Regions from separate parts of the Cloacibacillus evryensis DSM 19522 genome, predicted to be linked through region 2. Evidence: riboswitches for the same ligand, from Rfam matches in the RefSeq annotation. Region 2 holds a riboswitch; the other holds the start of a gene.
The links. Region 2 has a riboswitch for cobalamin ahead of CLOEV_RS11365 (TonB-dependent receptor plug domain-containing protein). Riboswitches for the same ligand answer to the same signal wherever they lie in the genome.
Positions count from the first base shown of each region.

Region 1: linked by a shared signal. The riboswitch ahead of CLOEV_RS02020 (methylmalonyl-CoA mutase family protein) and the one ahead of CLOEV_RS11365 (TonB-dependent receptor plug domain-containing protein) in region 2 are both predicted to bind cobalamin.

Region 1 is NZ_KK073872.1:483,592-487,783, reverse strand. Features, by position in the region: gene glmS (glutamine--fructose-6-phosphate transaminase (isomerizing)) at 1-1,761, opposite strand, end outside; cobalamin riboswitch at 2,051-2,211, shown strand; gene CLOEV_RS02020 (methylmalonyl-CoA mutase family protein) at 2,348-4,192, shown strand, end outside.
Region 2 is NZ_KK073872.1:2,530,526-2,534,717, forward strand. Features, by position in the region: gene CLOEV_RS11365 (TonB-dependent receptor plug domain-containing protein) at 1-1,376, opposite strand, end outside; cobalamin riboswitch at 1,535-1,699, opposite strand; gene CLOEV_RS11370 (helix-hairpin-helix domain-containing protein) at 1,911-2,183, shown strand; gene CLOEV_RS11375 (metallophosphoesterase) at 2,365-3,507, opposite strand; gene CLOEV_RS11380 (bifunctional metallophosphatase/5'-nucleotidase) at 3,743-4,192, shown strand, end outside.

The DNA of each region.
Region 1 (4,192 bases), 2.0 Mb from region 2:
GATATAGTAGGCGAAGAGCTGGAGCGGGATTATCGCGACAAAGGGGAAGAGCTCCGGCTCCGTCTCCGGCGTAAAGATGACGTGCTTCGTATAGTGGCCGATCTCGCCGTCGCCCTCCGTGGCGATCGCGATGATCGGGGATTTGCGCGCCATCGACTCCTCGATATTGGAGATAGTCTTCTCCCACAAATCGTTCTTCGGAACGAGCGCGACGACCGGCAGTTCCTTGTCCAGGAGCGCGATCGGTCCGTGCTTCATCTCGCCGGCGGGATACGCCTCCGCGTGGAGGTACGATATCTCCTTCAGCTTGAGCGCCCCCTCAAGTGCTGGCGGGTAGGCAAGGCCGCGGCCGATGAAGAAGAAACCGCGCGCGTCGGCGAAATCACGCGCCAGCGCCTCGATATCCTTCTCGTGCGAAAGCACGGTGGCGAGCTTGCCGGGGATATCCATCAGCGCCGAGGTGAGGCGTTTCTCCGTTTCGGGCTTCAAATCGCCGCGGAGCTTCGCGAGATAGAGGCCAAGCAGCGTCAGCACCGTCATCTGCGCCATAAAGGTCTTAGTCGCCGCGACGCCGATCTCCGGGCCGGCGGGAGTGACGAGCGCCTCCCCCACCTCGCGGTGTATCGTCGAGCCGCGCACATTGGTGATCACAAGGCACTTCGCGCCGTGCTCCTTCGCGAGGCGCGCCGCGTGCAGCGTGTCCGCCGTCTCTCCCGACTGGGAGACGAATACGGCGAGCGTCTCGTCGTCTATCGGGATATTCCGGTAGCGGTACTCGGAGGCTACCTCGGTGCGTATCTCAAACCGGCCGAGAGTCTCCATGATACGCGCCGCGACGACCGTCGCGTAGTGCGAGGTGCCGCAGGCGATAAAGTGTATCTTCTTCCATTTCGCGGCCTCTTCCGCCGTCCAGCCAAGCTCCTTGCTGAGGTCGACGCTCTCTCCCGCCACGCGCCCCAGGAGCGTGTGCGCCACCACTTCGGGCTGCTCGTGTATCTCCTTGAGCATGAAGTGCGGATAAGCGCCGCGGTTGGTCATCGCCGCGTCCCAGTCCAGGTGCATCGACGCCTTATCGTGCTCGGCGCCGCTAAAGTCAAAAAACTTGCAGCCCTCTTTCGTTATCTGCGCCATCTCGTCGTCGTCCATGAACCAGACGTCGCGCGTATATTCCAGCAGCGCGGTCGGATCGGAGGCGCAGAACCCCTCATTCTCCGCGCGGCCGACGACGAGAGGGGAGCCTTTGCGGGCCACCCATATCTCGTTCGGCTTGTCATAAAACATGATGACGAGCGCGAAAGCGCCGCGGATACGCTTCGTCAGCTTCACGATCGCCGCCTTCGGGTCTCCGTCGTAGACGTAGCCGAGATACTGCACCGCCGACTCGGTGTCCGTCTCGGTGTGGAACTTTATCCCGTGCGCCTCAAGGTCGGCGCGTATCTCGCGCGCGTTCTCGATGATGCCGTTATGTACGAGCACAACACGATGGTCGCTCGAAACGTGGGGATGGGCGTTGTTCTCCGTCACGCCGCCATGCGTCGCCCAGCGCGTATGGCCGATGCCGAAATCGCCGGTGAAATGCTCCTTAGCGACCCTCTCGGCAAGCTGCGAGACCCTGCCGATGGTGCGGAGCTCCGATATTTTATTATCCTTGATAACGGCTATGCCCGCCGAGTCATAACCGCGGTATTCATGCTTTGCGAGACCCTCGAGTATTACCTTCGTGGTATCCCTGTCCCCTATATAGCCCATGATTCCGCACATTTATCTATCATCCTTTCACCAACTGTTAAGCACTATCTATTCTACAATATTCTCACAGTAAATATAAAAAAAATGGCGGACAAAAATAAATTATAACTAAGCAATCCCCGCGAGTATAAACGCCGATTTTTCAAAGAACTTCAGCTTTCTTGATGAGGCGGCCGGAGAGCCGGATCAAAACTTTCTCGGTCCGCGCAAACCGCCCCGCAATTGACGCGGAAATATTCACAAACGTCAGACAAAAGAAAAAGATTGACGAAACAGACCCTTTAAGCGTATCATAAACGCAGAATGTAGTATTGATGCAGATGCTCGGGAATCAGGTGTAAATCCTGAACGGCCCCGCCACTGTAACCGTGACGAAACCGCGATGCCACTGAGGCGACTCAGGAAGGCGCGGAAAGTAGGATGAACGGAAGCCAGGAGACCGGTCTGCATAGAGGTTGCGGCAATCCCTGCGCGGGCGGGGGTCGTCGAGTGCGTTTAGAAACACCTTTATCTACTCGCCGACAACTTTTGCAAGACCGCCCGCAGGCGGTCTTTTTTGTTTGCCCGCTTAAACTTTATCTGGAAGGGAAGCTGTAATATGAACGAAACAGAGGTGAAAATGAGCGAATTTCCGCCTGTCTCCTTTGAAGAGTTTGCCGTTCCCACACGCGAACAGTGGTACGACGAAGCGGTGGCGGCCCTCAAGGGAGCTCCGTTCGACAAACGGATGTTCACGCCGACCTACGAAGGCATCACCCTTGAACCGGTCTATACGCTTGCCGACAACGAAGAGCTGCTCAACATCGGCGGCATGCCCGGAGAACCTCCGTTCCTGCGCGGAACAAAGAGCTCCGGCTACATCGCCGAGCCGTGGAAGATCGCCCAGAGTTCCTCGGACGTGCTGCCTGAAGAGGCGAACGAGGCCGTGAAAAACGAGCTCCGCAAAGGCGCCACCATCCTGAACTTCGAGCTCGACGACTGCACGAAGCTTGGGCGCGATCCCGACCCGGCGCTCTTTAAAGACGACTACCGGGGACTTTCGCTGACGACGCTCCGCGACGCGGACGAGATGCTCAAAGATCTTGATTTTACGAAGGTGCCGCTCCACATCTACGCGGGAGCCTCCGCCGTTCCCGTGTTGGCCCTCGTCGCGGCTCAGGCCAGGGCCGCCGGCGTCAAAGAGAGCCTCAAAGAGGCCAAAGGCTGCGTCGGAGCCGACCCCCTGGGAGAGCTTGCCGAGCGCGGAAACCTCCCGCTGCCGATCGACGAATTCTATGATGAGATGGCTCTCGCCATAAAATGGGCGGAGGAAAACGCCCCCAAGCTCAAGACGATATTGGTGCGCGGCGACGTCTACCACAACGGCGGCGCGAGCGCCACCCAGGAGACCGCCTACGCTATGAGCGCGGCGATCGCCTACATCAGGGCGATGCGCCACCGCGGCCTTGAGCCGGAGACGGTCATGCCGCACATAAAATTCAGCTTTTCCATCGGCACCAACTTCTTCATGGAGATCGCCCGCATCAGGGCGGCGCGCACCGTCTGGGCGCAGATCGCCGAAGCCTTCGGCGTCGATGCCGACGGACGGGGCAAAATAGACATCTTCGCGCGCACCTCGCACTTCACCTCCACCGTCTACGACCCCTATGTCAATATACTGAGGGCGACGACCCAGGCATTCTCGGGCGCGGTCGGCGGTGTCGACTCGATGCAGGTCAGCTGCTTCGACGACGCCATCCGTCCAAGCGGCGAGATCGCGAAACGCATCGCGCGCAACATTCAGATAATGCTCCAGACCGAGTTCGACATGCTCCAGCCCGTCGACCCGGCGGGCGGCTCGTGGTATGTCGAGCGCCTCACGACACAGTGCGCCGCGGCCGTCTGGGCGCTCCTTCAGGACGTCGACGGCGAGGGCGGGATGTACTCCGCGCTGAAAAAGGGCGCCGTCCAGGGCGAAATAGAAAAAGTATTCAAGAACCGCCTCAAGAACCTCGCCTTCCGCAGGGACAGGGCGGTCGGCACCAACATGTACCCGAACACGCTTGAAAAACCGCTCAAAAACATGTTCCCCGGCGGGGAAAAGCTCTACCGTGCGAGAAAAGCCTCCGTGGACAAGTTCCTCGAACTCACGGACAGGCAGCACGCCGCCGAATGCCTCGATAAGATCATGGAGAACGTCCACGAGGGCGACGCGAAATTCGTCGACGCCGTCATCGAGGCCTTCCTCGCGGGCGCGACCGTCGGCGAAGTGAGAAATGCGCTCAACGACGGCTTTGAAGGTGAAGAAAGCGTGAAGGCCGTCGGCACCCACCGCTGGACCGAACAGATAGAGGCGCTGAGGAAAACGACCGAAGAGTTCGCCGAACGTACCGGCAAAAACATCCGCGTATTCCTCGCCAACATGGGGCCGATCCCGCAGCACAAGGCGCGGGCCGACTTCAGC
Region 2 (4,192 bases):
TTGAAGCTCCACGGATTCTTCGCCGTATCGTCCTTGACGCCGATATCGTACGTCCAGCCCTTTTCCGGTTTGAGGTTAGGGTTGGGAAGCCAGTATCCATACGCGTCCGCGTAAAACATCTGATAGAAGCTTGGCATCGAAAAATAGCGCCCGGCCGTCGCGTAATAGAGAACACCGTTTTTGTTCGCCCAATTCAGGGAAAAGCGCGGCATCAGCTCGTGCGCGTCTTCTCCGTCTTCCACATTCCAATATTCATAGCGAAGGCCGATGTCAAAGGCCGCCTCTCCGATGGGAATGGAGGTCTCTATGTAAGGCGCGTATTCGGTTCTCGTATTTTCATACGGAAGGTTGTCCCCCCACGGGTTGCCGCTGTTGGAATACTCCGCCTTTTCCCTGCGGAAATCCATACCGAAAATAAACGGCAGCGTTCCGATCTCCTGCCTGCGGTTATAGGTGGCACCGAACGTATCGCCCTCGTAATTAGTCACGCCGGAGCTGTCGGAGACCTCTCTTTCAGTCTTATGGTAGTACAGGCGGCCGGTATTGGCCCCGTCTGCGTAATTAAGGGCAAAGCGCCTGTATTTATTTTCCTGACGGTTTTCGGAGGTCCCTCCGCCGTAAAAGACATCCGTGTAATCCCATACGGATTTAAAATCTCCGACCTCTCCGAGGAACGACCACGGTCCCTTTGTAAAGCCGAAAGAATAGTCGTTTCCTTTATAATCTTTTGCTTTGTCGTATAATCCGGTGGAAGGGTCGGCCAGCCGTATCTTTGTCTCGCCCTCCTGCGTTCTAGTGTACCCCGCAAAGACCCTGAAATCATTGCTGAGCACCACGGTCCCGCGGATATTTCCCCGGAACCATTCTCTGTTTCCTCCCGACAACGTTATACTGCCGCCGGACTTGTCGGAGGATCTGCGGGTAATGACATTGATGACGCCGCCCGCCGCGTTTGAGCCATAGATGGCGGAACCGGCTCCCTTAACCACTTCGATCCGCTCAACGTCCGTCAGCGCGATGCTGCGCAGATCAAATGGCGAACCAAGGTCCGCTCCCACGCCGTAATCGGCCCCCATATAGGGAATGCCGTCGACCAGCAGCAGCACTTCGGAATTTAAGCCTCTGACCGTTACGCCCTTCGACTGCGCCATCGAGGCGTTGTTCAGCAGCGTATTGATCCCCGGCACTCTCGCCAGTACGTCCTGCACGTCGCGCGCGCCGCTGGCGTCGATCTCCCCGCGCGTGATGACATAGGTCTGCGCCGGGACGTCGGCTATTGAATCGGCGAGACGCGATCCAGTAACCTCTACCGCCGCCACATCCGCCACATCGGCGCTCTTTGTTTCCCCTGCCGCAAACGACGGCGCCGCGAACATTGACAAGAATAAGAGAGCCCCCGCTGTCTTCTTCCACAGATGATACATAAAAACACTCCTTCTGTTAATTATTTGTATATAAACAAAAAGCAGAGACCCCGAAGACGGAGCCCCTGCCATATACGCAAAGCAGACGCTGCACCTCGCCCTCGCGATCTACAACTCATACGGATACGGCAGATGTTCTGACTCCTGATCATCCTACGGCGCGCCTTCCCGCCTTCGGCAGTGGCATGGTGCGCTTTCGTCCCAGTTACAGCAGCGGGGCTGTTCCGGATTTCCACCGGATTCCCTGTCTGTACTCCGTTACATTATTTTGTTATTTTACACTATGACAGGCGGTTTTGTCAGCAACATATCTTCATAGTTTTTATCTCGCCGCGGCGGGGAGCGGCTGTTTCAGCCTCATGATACAATGATAACAAGATAGAAAATCCCGGCGGAACGGCCGCCGGTTGTTGAGAACAGACTTCGAACGACGACAGGAACGCCCGCCGGACTGGCGGCTCTTCGCGGTGTGGAGGGATGAGGCTGATGGAGAACGATTTGAGAAAAATTCCCGGCATCGGCAAGAACATGGAGCAACACCTGCTGGATATCGGGATAAACTGCGTCAAAGATCTGGTGGGAAAAGATCCCGAAGTCCTCTTTGAGCGAGACTGCATCCTCAAAGGGCTCGCGGACGACCGCTGCGTATTATATGTCTTCCGGCTGGCGGTCTACTACGCGGAGAATGAGGCGCGCGAGCAGGAAAAGCTTAAGTGGTGGTATTGGAAGGATAAGGAGTATCACCCCCAAAAGGGCTGAGCGGCTTTTAACATTCCGCGTGCGCCGCGCACGGCCAGCGCGCGGTTGGCTTACAGCTCTTTCTTAAAATATATCATGTCTTTAAGCAGTACGCCGTCGTCGATGATCGGCAGGCGCTGAAGCCACGGTCCGGGGAACCACTGATTATACGCACCAGATAGTGCATATAATCAGCGGTTCCCTAACTTTCTTCCCCGCGAAGCCGCATCACCGTTATCTCTGCGGGTACGCCGATACGGAGCAGGAAGCCGTTCCAGATCCCCGTGCCGGGCGATACGTAGAGTTTCATCTTTCCCACATCATACCAGCCGCTGACGAAGCCGCCGTTGAATCTTTTGACGACGGCGGCGAGCCCGGGGACCATGCCGCCGTGCGTGTGCCCCGAGAGCTGAAGGTCGGCTCCCGCCGCGGCGTTCCTTCGCGCCGCGCCCGGCTGGTGGTCGAGGATTATTTTGGGAACGTTTTCAGGAATGCCGGAAAGCGCCTTCTCCGCGTCCGGCGCCTCGGCGTCCGCGAAGCGCAGCGCCGCCAGATCGGCGACGCCGGCGACCGCGATATTTTTACCGCCGCGCCCGATCATCGCATGTTCGTTGAGGAGTATCTTTATGCCGAGAGTCTCCTCGATATACGCCTTCCACTCCCCCGCGTTGAAGTAGTACTCATGGTTCCCCAGCACACCGTAGATGCCGCGGGGCGCGGAAAGCCCGGAGAGCGGCGCGATATCGGCGCTCCTGTCGCGCACCACGCCGTCGATAAAATCGCCGGCTATGAGGACCGCGTCGGGCGAAAGCGCGTTGACGCGTTTCACGAGCTCCGCCGCGTAATCGGCGCGGCGTGAGGCGCTTATGTGTATGTCGCTGAGCAGCGCTATTTTAAAGCCGCGAAGCTCCGGCGGCAGCCCCGGCAGCGAGACCTCCGTCTCGTTGACGCGCGGCAGCCGCTGAGCCTCATATGTCCCGTAGACCGAAACGGAAACGGCTATCACGGCCAATATAAGAGCCGCCCCCGCAGAGGCCGGCAGACGCGGCGCAGCAGGCAGGAATATCCTTGCCAGAGCGAGGACTATCATCAGAATATCTTTCAGCAGCGTGAATACAAAGAGCAGAAAGAGCGCCCCAAAGGCGGCCCCGTAAAGTTCGATGAGCCACCGGGGAAGCTCGGGAGAGAAGAAGCTGCCTCCGACGCTGACGAAGAACTGCTGCTTGAGCGAGGCGGCGCAGAGGACGGCGAATAGGGCCGCCTTAGCCGTAAGTCCGAGCGGAAGCGGCAGAATGAGCCTGAGCCATACATATATAAAGAGCGAAAGCGGTATCCACCTAAACATGAGGGCTAGTATATCGGTTAGAGTTTACTCTAGTCAACAGGCCGCCCGCAGGCTTCACGGCAAACGCCTCAAATTTTTCGACAGAGGCTTTGGACGCCCGGCGGCGGCAGGCGGGACGAACGATGACGAATGTCCGCCGGTTCGCCGCGCTTGTAAGCGCGGCGCTGTTTGCTTAAAATAGAGAAAGGGCGCGGCGGTTTTCTTCGTTCCCTTAAGATGGTTTTATGGAGGAGATATGATGAATTATAAACAGTTGAAGAGGTCTTTGCTCGCCCTGCTGCTTTTGTTTGCCGCGGCGCTGCCTTCGCCGGCGGCGGAAAAGAGTTTTCATATCCTCATGATCAACGACCCTCACAGCTATATCCTGCCCTACTATGAGGCGGATAAGGCCGGGCTTCCGGCTGGGGCGGTCAAGGTCGGTCCGGTCGGAGGGCTGTCACGCGCGCTGCAATTGACGGCCAACGAGAGGAAAAATATCGAGACGGCATCACAAAGCCCGATCTTCCTTTTCGAGGGCGGCGATATCATGCTCGGGAAGAAGGGCAGCCTCCAGAACGGGCACGCCGAATACGGCTCTTTAGCGGCGCTCGGCTTTGACGCGGGGGTGCTCGGCAATCACGACTTCGACGGCGGCGTTTCGGTACTTGCAAGGCTGGGGCCAACGCTCAAGTTCCCCGTGCTAGCC